One region of the Paenarthrobacter sp. NPDC092416 genome, then DNA from elsewhere that is predicted to be linked to it. Evidence: riboswitches for the same ligand, from Rfam matches in the RefSeq annotation. Region 1 holds a riboswitch; each other region holds the start of a gene.
The links. A riboswitch is a leader RNA that binds a small molecule or an ion and turns the genes downstream of it on or off. The one in region 1 is predicted to bind S-adenosylmethionine.
Positions count from the first base shown of each region.

Region 2: linked by a shared signal. The riboswitch ahead of ACIQC5_RS19205 (DUF1737 domain-containing protein) and the one ahead of ACIQC5_RS06890 (homoserine O-acetyltransferase) in region 1 are both predicted to bind S-adenosylmethionine.
Region 3: linked by a shared signal. The riboswitch ahead of ACIQC5_RS03535 (aminotransferase class V-fold PLP-dependent enzyme) and the one ahead of ACIQC5_RS06890 (homoserine O-acetyltransferase) in region 1 are both predicted to bind S-adenosylmethionine.

Region 1 covers NZ_JBIVQG010000002.1:618,737-622,084, reverse strand. The annotation lists gene ACIQC5_RS06890 (homoserine O-acetyltransferase) at 1-1,110, opposite strand, end outside; SAM riboswitch class IV at 1,125-1,240, opposite strand; gene ACIQC5_RS06885 (bifunctional o-acetylhomoserine/o-acetylserine sulfhydrylase) at 1,390-2,730, opposite strand; gene ACIQC5_RS06880 (VOC family protein) at 2,934-3,348, shown strand, end outside.
Region 2 covers NZ_JBIVQG010000012.1:75,563-78,910, reverse strand. The annotation lists gene ACIQC5_RS19215 (O-succinylhomoserine sulfhydrylase) at 1-724, opposite strand, end outside; gene ACIQC5_RS19210 (rhodanese-like domain-containing protein) at 726-1,136, opposite strand; gene ACIQC5_RS19205 (DUF1737 domain-containing protein) at 1,133-1,399, opposite strand; SAM riboswitch class IV at 1,414-1,526, opposite strand; gene ACIQC5_RS19200 (SulP family inorganic anion transporter) at 1,603-3,294, opposite strand.
Region 3 covers NZ_JBIVQG010000001.1:792,835-796,182, forward strand. The annotation lists gene ACIQC5_RS03530 (class I SAM-dependent methyltransferase) at 1-235, opposite strand, end outside; gene ACIQC5_RS03535 (aminotransferase class V-fold PLP-dependent enzyme) at 493-1,887, opposite strand; SAM riboswitch class IV at 1,920-2,033, opposite strand; gene hisN (histidinol-phosphatase) at 2,214-3,026, opposite strand; gene ACIQC5_RS03545 (ribosome small subunit-dependent GTPase A) at 3,081-3,348, opposite strand, start outside.

The DNA.
Region 1 (3,348 bases):
CGCCTCGCGGAGCTGCACGGAAAGCTGGCCGATTTCGGTCAGGAATCCGTCGTGTCCGATCGGGGCCTCGATGACGTGGACCGGCACATTTCCGGGGAGGGCGGCTGCAAGCTCCTGCGATTGTGCCGGGAAATAGAGCCGGTCCGAGTCCACGGCTGCGACGAAGAACTCGGCACTGGCACGGGCCAGGGCCTCAGTGAGGTTGCCGCGGCCCCGGGTCACGTCGTGGCTCATCAGGGCTTCAGTGATGGCGATGTAGCTGTTGGCATCGAACCGGCGGACCAGCTTGGTACCTTGGTGGTCGAGGTAGCTTTCCACCTGGTAGCGGCCACGCTCCCCCAGCACTGCGGCCGCCAGCGGCGTCTCCTGGTGCTGGGCTTCGCGGCCAAAGCGGAAGTCCAGCTCCAGGGCAGAGCGGTAGGTGATGTGGGCAATCCGGCGGGCGAGGGCGAGCCCGGCCTCAGGCGCACTGCCGCCGTAGTAGTCGCCGTCGTTGAAGTTCGGGTCCTGGCGGATGGCGAGCGTCTGGGACTGGGCGAAGGCGATCTGCTCAGCGGTGCTGTACGCACCAACCGAGATCACTGCACAGCGCTTGACACGCTCGGGGTAGGTGACCGCCCACTCGAGCGCCCGGGCACCTCCCATGGAGCCGCCCAGTACGGCGTGCCATGCTTCGATGCCCAGTTGGTCGGCCAGCCTTGCCTCGGCCCGGGTGCTGTCGCGGAGCGTGATCAACGGGAAACGCGAGCCCCATGGACGGCCGTCGGGTGCCGTCGAGGACGGACCTGTGCTCCCGTAACATCCGCCTACGATGTTGATGGAGATCACGAAGAACCTGTTGGTATCGATGGTGGCGCCCGGCCCTACGAGCTGCTCCCACCACCCCTCCTCGTCTGTCGCGCCGCGCGCCACGTGGGTGCTGCCGGTCAACGCGTGCTGAACCAGAACCGCGTTGGAGGCGTCAGCGTTCAGCCGGCCCCAGGTTTCGTAGGCCAGGACCACGTCCGGAAGGAAACCACCGGCCTCAAGCTCCAGCGACCCTACGCCGGCGTACTTGACCGTTCCGTCTTCTTCTCCTGATTTGGGGAGGGCTGTAGCAGTAATAGTCATTCCTTTGACACCTAACTTCGCGCTTGCCCGCCGCCTTGTATGCGGAAGGCCAGGTCCTCACCCGGGGCACCCCACCGCGGAAGGAGGGTTGCCGGCCAGCAAGCCGGGGCTGTCGCTGGCACTCATGACCTAATACGTAGAGTCTAGGAAAAACACCGCTGCATTGGCGAAGAATGTGACAACAGTGTGACGGTTTTGGGCTGATTCATTCACGAAAGCGCACGCCGGAGCCGCGTCCGGCGAATTATCATCGACGCGGACGCGGCTCCAGATGTGGATTTATGCGCCCTTGGCAGCCGTGAACCCGGCCTCCAAATCCGCCAGGATGTCATCCACGTGCTCGATGCCCACAGACAAACGGACCAGGCCGGGGTTGACGCCGGCGGCCACCTGCTGGGCCACCGTCAGCTGGCTGTGCGTGGTGGACGCGGGGTGGATCACCAGCGAGCGAACGTCACCGATGTTGGCCACATGCGAGTGGAGCTCAAGGCCGTCGACAAAGCGCTTGCCGGCTTCGAGGCCGCCCTTCAGCGTGAACGCCACGACCGCACCCGTTCCACGGGGACCGTACTTCCGGCCCCGGTCGAACCACGGACTGGATGGCAAACCCGCATAGGCAACCGATTCGACGTCGTCGTGGGCTTCAAGCCATTCCGCCACCTTGGTGGCGTTCGAAACATGGCGCTCGACGCGCAGGCTCAGCGTTTCCAGGCCCTGCGAGATGAGGAAGGCGTTGAACGGGGACACTGCCGAGCCGAGGTCCCGGAGAAGCTGAACCCGTGCTTTGAGGATGTAGGAGAGGTTTGCCCCCAACGCCCCGTCCTTGCCCAAGTCCCGGGCGTAGACCAGGCCGTTGTAGCTGGGGTCCGGCGTGTTGAAGCCCGGATAGCGCTCGGGGTCCTTGCCGAAGTCGAAGTTGCCGGAATCCACAATCACCCCGGCAATCGCGGCGCCGTGACCGCCTAGGTACTTGGTTGCCGAGTGGACCACGATGTCCGCACCCCATTCGATGGGACGGATCAGGTACGGGGTGGACAAGGTGTTGTCCACCACCAAGGGCACGCCCGCTTGGTGGGCAGTGGCGGCCACGCCTTCGATGTCCAGCACGTCCTGGCGCGGGTTGGAGACAACCTCGGCGAAGAAGAGCTTGGTGTTCGGCTGCACGGCATCCCGCCAGTGGTCCAGGTTGTCCGGATCCTCCACGAACGTGACCGAGATGCCGAACTTCTTCAGCGTGTGCGCCAGCAGGTTGTAGGTGCCACCGTACAGGCTCGGGCTGGCAACGACGTGGTCTCCAGCCTCGGCGATGTTGAGGATGGCGAACGTCTCGGCGGCCTGTCCGGAGCTCAGCAGGAGCGCTGCCAAGCCACCTTCCAGGCTGGCGATGCGCTGCTCCACGGCGTCCTGCGTGGGGTTGCCGATACGCGTGTAGATGGGGGCGAGCTCTGCCAGGGCAAAGCGGTTGGCTGCACTCTCAGCACTGGGGAACACGAACGAGGTGGTCTGGTAAATGGGAAGCGACCGCGCTCCCGTTGCAGCATCAGGCTCCTGGCCTGCGTGGATCTGTCGTGTTTCAAAGGACCATCCCTGAGACATAGCTTTCTCCTCTTCGTAGCGCATGACGTATCCAGGAACTGGCGATCGGCCTGGGTTGGAGTCAGTCTAGGAAGCTATTCAGGGCAAGCCCAGCTTTGTGACGAAGGCAGTATTTTTCAGACTTTGGGCGTCCCGGCATGACGCCTGCAGGTCGTTCCACATAACATCCCATGTTGGTTAGGCTTGACTTAGCTGAGACCCCGATCACAAAGTGCCAAGATGAAGCCATGCGCATGGATCACGTCTCTTACGCTTGTGAACGAGATGGCCTTCTGGCCACTACCGAACGAATTTCAGCGGCCCTGGGAGTGGATGCAGTCCGGGGCGGAGTGCACCCGCGCTTCGGCACCCGGAACATGATTATTCCCCTCGCTGATAACAAATACCTGGAAGTCGTGGAGGTCCTGGACCACCCTGCTTCCGACAAAGCACCTTTTGGTCAGGCAGTGCGGGCCCGCTCGGCTGCCGGCGGAGGTTGGATGGGCTGGTGCGTCGCCGTTGACGACCTGGCTCCCTTCGAAGAACGGCTTGGCCGTGCCGCAGTTCCGGGCAACCGGAAGTTCCCGGACGGCCGGGAACTGGTGTGGCAGCAGATAGGCATCCTCGGATTGATCGCGGATCCGCAGGTGCCATACCTGCTCA
Region 2 (3,348 bases), on a different contig from region 1:
GACGCATGAGCTGCTTGACCGGGCCGTCGATGAATTCCTTGGTGCCCAGGATGGCGCCGCCGAGGACGCGTCCTTGGCCGTCGATGTGCTTGGTGCCGGAGTAGACAATCACGTCCGCGCCCAACTCGCCGCAGCGCTGCAGCAGGGGAGTGGCAAAGACATTGTCGACGACGACGGTGGCACCGGCCGCGTGCGCCAGCTCGCTGACCGCGGCGATATCCACGATTTCCTGCATGGGGTTCGATGGTGACTCGAAGAACACAGCGGTAGTCGGCTCCGAGAGCGCGGAACGCCACTGCTCAAGGTCGGGACCATCGACGAATACTGTTTCCACGCCCCAGCGCGGCAGGATCTCGTTGAGGATCACGAAGCACGAGCCGAACAGGGAACGGGCAGCAACCACACGGTCGCCGGCAGCCAGCAAAGCACCCAAGGCGGTGAAGACCGCGGACATGCCTGACGCCGTCGCAAAGCACGCCTCGGTTCCTTCGAGCAGCCGCAGCCGCTCCTGGAACGTCGCCACCGATGGGTTGCCGTAGCGGGAGTACACGAAGCGTTCGTCCTCGCCGGTGAAGGCGCGTTCCGCGGCAGCGGCGGATTCGTAGACGAAGCCCGAGTTCAGGAAGACAGGCTCAGAAGTTTCCTGGAAGTTGGTTCGGTCAAGGCCGCCGCGGACTGCCTGAGTATCGGGGCTCCAGCTGGCGGCATCGGGATTGAAAGTCACTTTAGTCGGTCCCCAGGTTCGTCGGCAGGCCACGGTTCTTCCAGCCATTCACTGTTCGTTCGCCGTAACGGTCCGGCTCGCCTTCGAAGCCCTCAAGCACGTTGTAGGCAGTGAAACCGGCCTGCGTCGCGGCGATGGCAGCGGAGATGGAACGCTGTCCTGAGCGGCAGATGAAGACGAGTTCCACGCCGTCGCCCTCGGGTGCCTGCTGCTGCAGGTCCTCGAGGAAGCGCGAGTTGGGGATGCCACCGGCAAGGTTCCACTGGATGAACAGGGGATCGTTCTCAGTGGCCTTGGTGTCCGGAATGCCGATGTGGGCCCATTCGCCCTCGGTCCGCACGTCCACCAAAATGGCACCTTGTTCAAGCTTTGCCCACGCATCCTGCGGGCTCAGGTCACCTGCGTAGCTCATGCGTGTCCCTCGAATGCTTCTTCGTCGTTGTAGTTCTCGAGCTTGTCAACAGCTGAGGCGACGGCGGCATCGGCACTGGCGATCGCGGTGGGCAGCACGATTGCCTGCGCCACGATCACGTCGGTGCCGTTGAAAGTGGCGGCCGGGCTGCCATGCAGCACGTAGCCCTCCGCGAGGGCATTGTGGATGCGCTCGCAGAAATCACGGGTATCGGGACCTGTAATCAGGCGGTAGGAGAGTTTTTCTTCAGTGGGTTCAGACATTGCTGGGTGCTCCTCAGTCACGCTTGCAGATTCGAAGTGTCGATACGCCGAGTAGTCACCTGAGGCACCCCGCCGGAGAGAGGGTTGCCGACCAGCAAGTCAGGGCTTAACGCTGGTGCTCATTACTCAAGAAAAACGTAACATCCACGACGGCGGGCTGCACCGCCGTCGTCGTCATGTTGCGTAACCGGCGCGCGCTTGAGTCAGCCGCGCCTCAGTGCGCGGACTGCAGCGCCGGTGGTGGGGAAGAAGTGGTCCGGCGTGAAACGGGCCGCGGCGCCTAGCTGGATCAGTTTGTCTTTGACGGGCCCTTTGAGCTCTGCGAACACCAAATCCACCCCTTTCCTGGCGAGCCACTCGTCCAGGGTGACCAGATCCTCGAGCGCGGTGGTGTCGATCCCGGTGATCGGCTCGGCAGCGAGGATGACGTGGGTGATGTCGTCTGGAGCCTCGTCCACTTCTTCCCGGACAAACGACGCTAAGACCTGTCCGTTGCCGAAGAACAGCGGGGCATCGAAGCGCAGGATGAGCAGCCCGGGGACCCGTTCGCCGTCCGGGTGCCTGGCGAGGTCGTGATAGCCGGGCAGGCCCTCTTCGGAGCCGAGTTCGGCGCGGTACGGATCCCACGCCCTGCGCACAAAATCCAGGAGGGCCAAAGCCATGGCCACCACAATCCCTTGGAGGACGCCCACCAGCAGAACGCCGAGGAACGCTGCCACCATCACTACGGATTCGCTGCGGCTCATACGCAGCAGCCGCCAGACGCCGCCTGGATCCGCCAACGCAATGGCCGCGGCAATGACCACGGCGGCCAACGTGGCGGAGGGCAGGTACTCGGTAACACCGGGGGCCAGGAGCATGAACGCCAGAACGAGGGTTGCGCCCACCACACCCGTCATTTGGGATTTGGCGCCTGCGTCCACGGCCACGGGAGTCCGGGAGGCGCTCCCTGAAATGGGGAATCCGCCCAGCAGCCCGGTGGCAGCGTTGGCTGCCCCCAGAGCTGCCATTTCCCTGTTCCCGGAGACCCGGTTTCCTTCCTTGGCTGCCAGGGTTTGCGACAGGACGCCGGTGTCCGCGAAAGCCATCAGGGCGATGCCTGCGGCGGCTGGGAGCAAGGTGAGTGCGTCGGCCCAGCCAATTCCGCCCAGGGCCGGCATCGGCAGGCCTTGCGGCAAAACGCCGGTGACTTTGACGCCGTCGTTCAGGCCCCAAACCGCCGTCGCGATGCACGAGCCAACCACCGCCAGCAGGACGCCGGGAACCTTCCATTTCAGGAGCCGGGGGATCCAGATGAGTGCCAGCGACCCCACGCCGAGCAGCAAGGCCGTGAGGTTGATAGCGCCGTTCAGCACCCCTGCGGTGACCGTCGCGAGCTTTTCCCGGATGTCGCCGTCGGCCTCGATCCCCAGAAAGGCAGGTAATTGGGAAAGCGCCACGAGCAGCGCGATTCCGTTCAAGTAGCCGAGCCTGATGGGTTTGGATAGGAGACCTGTGATGGTGCCGAGCCGCAGCGCTGAACCCGCCATCATGATCACCCCGATCAGCACGGCAAGCAGCCCGGCCAGCGCCACGGACTTTTCGTTGCTCCCGGCAGCCAGCGGCACGATCGCCGCGGCGATCATTGGGGCCAGCGCGGAGTCGGGTCCCAGGACCAGGATTCGGGAGGGCCCGACGACGGCGTAAACCAGCAACGGGACCACGGTTGCGTAGAGACCGGTGACGGGAGGGAGCCCGGCTGCCTGCGCGTAGGCCATGCCCGCGGGCACGAGCAGTGCGAACAATGCCGCGCCCGCCACGATGTCGTGCCGCAACCATTCGCGCTTATAGCCTTTGAGCGCCCAGACGCTGGACAGCCACTCCTTGGCGGAAGGGCGTGTGGTTGGTGCACTCATAGAGCGATCATTCCCGACCCCGGCTGTTTGTGGAACATGCCGATCGCCGTATGT
Region 3 (3,348 bases), on a different contig from region 1:
TCGAAGGATCGACGGCGGTTACCTCAAGTCCGCGTTCCACCAGAAGAGCCGTGAACTTTCCTGTGCCAGCGCCGAGATCCGCGGCGGAACGTGCACCCGCCGGGAGGAGCCAGTCCACGGAATCTGCCGGGTAGCCTGGCCGCACACGGTGGTAGTGCTCGCCGCCGTCCTGGAAACTTTGGCCGAGTTCATGACGGCGGGTGGCATGCAGTTTGGGCCCGCCAGGACCAGCCATGGGAACGGAACCAGCCGGGGAGCCAGGACCCGCCAGGGAGCCTTGATCACCATGGGAACGCAAGGACACGCACAGACTCCTTTGGGGATCGCAAAGTTACCCTACGAATTTACCGCACTGGGCACTGGGGCGATCAGCAAAGCCGCACACAATCGGTGATGCTGTTGAGTCGGCCAGGCTGTCCGTTCGAGCGCGCAACCTGATCCACCGCGCAGCCTTGTCCACGTGCCGTGCCGTCTAGTCCACCGTGCTGCCGTCTAGTCCACTGTGCAGGGCGCAGCGCCGGCGGTGCCCGGCGTGTTGGGGGCCCATTCCGGATAGACGCGGTGATCGTTCGCTGGCACCCAGCGTCCCTCGTCCACCACGTAGTCCCAGCCGAGTCCCGTGCGCTTGAGTTCCTCGATGCCGTTCAGCAGGCGGGTGGCATCCTCCAGCCGTGAGCCGACGCCAAAGCTGGCCCGCAACGAGCCGGAGGGAAGGCCGAGGCGCTTGAGGAGCGGGTGGGCGCAGAAACGGCCATCGCGCAGGCCGACTCCGTGCTCCGCGGCGAGGTAGGCGGCGACCAAACCGGCGTCGAATCCTTCAACCGAGAAGTTGACCACACCGATGGTGTCTTCCGTGTCGCTGAAGATCTGGTGGACCGTAACGCCGTCGATCGCCCGCAGTCCTTCCACCAGATAGGAACGGATCGAAGCCTCGTGGGCGTGCCAGGCTTCCTGGTCGAGGCCTGCAAGAACCTGGGTTGCGCGCGCCAGTGTTGCTGCCCCGAGGACGTTGGGGGAGCCACCTTCGTGTCGTGCCGGACCTGTTGCCCAACTGACCGAATCGAGTCGGGCTTCACGGACAGCCCCTCCACCGGCGAGGTGCGGTGTACCGGCGTCCAGCCAATCCGGACGACCCACGATGACGCCGGCCCCGAACGGAGCGTAGAGCTTGTGCCCGGAGAACACGACGTAATCGACGTCGGCTTTGGCAATGTTGATGCGGCGATGTGGTGCGAGCTGGGCAGCATCCACCACGATCCGGGCGCCGAATTCATGGGCCAAGGAGGCGAGTTCGGCGATCGGCAGGATCTCGCCCGTGACGTTCGAAGCGCCGGTGACAGCCAGGAGCGATACGCCACCCTGGCTGAGTTCGGCACGAAGGTTGGCCAGCGTCGCCGCAAGGGTCGAGGCCGCGATGACGCTGCGGTGCGGAACACCTTGCCAAGGAAGCAGGTTGGCGTGGTGTTCGATGTCCAGGTACAGGACCCCGCCGGTCGGCTGGCCGTCGACGTGCGGCAGGCAGCCGGCGAGCAGGTTCAGGGAATCAGTGGTGTTGCGCGTGAAGATCACGGAATCGTCCGGCCGGCCACCGACGAATTCGCGAACGATGTTCCGAGAGTTCTCGTAGACCGAGGTGCTGATTTGCGATGCGTACCCAGCGCCACGGTGGACGCTGGCGTAGTAGGGCAGGACTTCGTTGAGGTAGGCAGAGACGATGGTCAGTGCCGGGGCAGATGCTCCGTAGTCGAGGTTTGCGTACCGCACGTGGCCGCCCTGGATCAGGGGAGCTTGCAGTTCCGCGCCCGTCACGGCGGCCAGGGGCCGTGCTGCAGCCGTTTGCTGATCGGAGGACGGCAGGAAAGTGGAGTTGAACGTAACAGTGCTCATGGGACCTCACTCAAGAGGGACCCCCAAAGGGGGATCCGCGCTTGCCGCATCCGTTCCGGACCGGCCAGGTCGTCACCCGGGGCACCCCACCGCGAATGGAGGGTTGCCGGCCAGCAAACCGGGGTTTAGCGCTGGCACTCGTGACCTGTAAAAAGGTTAGGGCAAGCCGCGCGCACGCTCCAAAGTCAGTTCGCTATGTTAAGTCGATTGTTACGTTGGATTGACGAATGGCGAATCTGGCGAAGAAAAAACGGCGGCGGCCCCCAAAAGGGGGCGGCCGCCGTCGAAAATTCTGCAAAGAAGCGTTTCAGCGCCTGTGCAAAGACTCAGAGAAGGTCGTCCAATCCGGGGTTGAGGCGTTTGAGAACTTCGGAGTGCAGGATTGAATTGGTTGCCAGGGCGTTGCCGCCGAACGGCCCATCCTCGCCCTCCAGCGACGTGAAGCGTCCACCTGCCTCCGTGACGATCGGAACCAGTGCAGCCATGTCGTAGAGGTTCAACTCCGGTTCGCAGGCGATATCCACGGCGCCTTCTGCCACCAGGCAGTAGGACCAGAAGTCGCCGTAGGCGCGTGTGCGCCAGACGTCGTCGGTGAGACCCAGGAAATCGTCGAAATTGCCACGTTCCTTCCAACCGGTCAGGCTCGAATATGACATCGACGCGTCTGCCAGTCGCGAAACGTTGGATACCTTGAGGCGCGTGGCCGAGGCGAGTGAGCGGCCCATGTAAGCACCCATCTCCTTCGCTGCCCACCAGCGCTTGCCCAAGGCGGGTGCGCTGACGACGCCGACCACGGGCTCGCCCTCATCGACGAGGGCGATCAGTGTGGCCCAGACGGGAACGCCGCGGACGAAGTTCTTGGTGCCGTCGATGGGGTCGATGATCCAACGACGCGAGCCATGACCACTGCTGCCGAACTCCTCGCCCAGCACGGCGTCGCGGGGGCGAGAGCGCGAGAGTTGGCCGCGGATAGCCTCCTCGGCAGCCTTGTCGGCGTCCGTAACGGGCGTCAAATCGGGCTTGGTTTCGATCTGCAGATCCAGTGCCTTGAAGCGGTCCATCGTCTGGGCATCCACGGAATCGGCCAGGACGTGGGCCAATCGCAGGTCATCGTTGTAGCTGGAAACGGGTTGGGTCATGTCACCAAACTACCGTGAAACGTTCCTCCAGTCGGGGACCTGTTGCCCCAAGGCTCAGTTGACGGTTCCCAGTTCCTTGGCTTCTTTGGCTTCAAGACGCGGGTCAGCGCCAAGAAGCCTGCGGAGGGAGCCAAGGCGGGCCACGCCGGACGGTCCGGCATGGCCTTCGTTGACCCAAGGATCGAGGCCGCAATTGATCGCAGTGGCATCGTGCTTGCAGCCACGGTCGCACGATTGCGTGCCCGGTTCGAGGTCCGGGAAGGCATGCAGGATGCGGTCGGCGTCCACGTGGGCCAAACCAAAGGAACGAATGCCGGGAGTA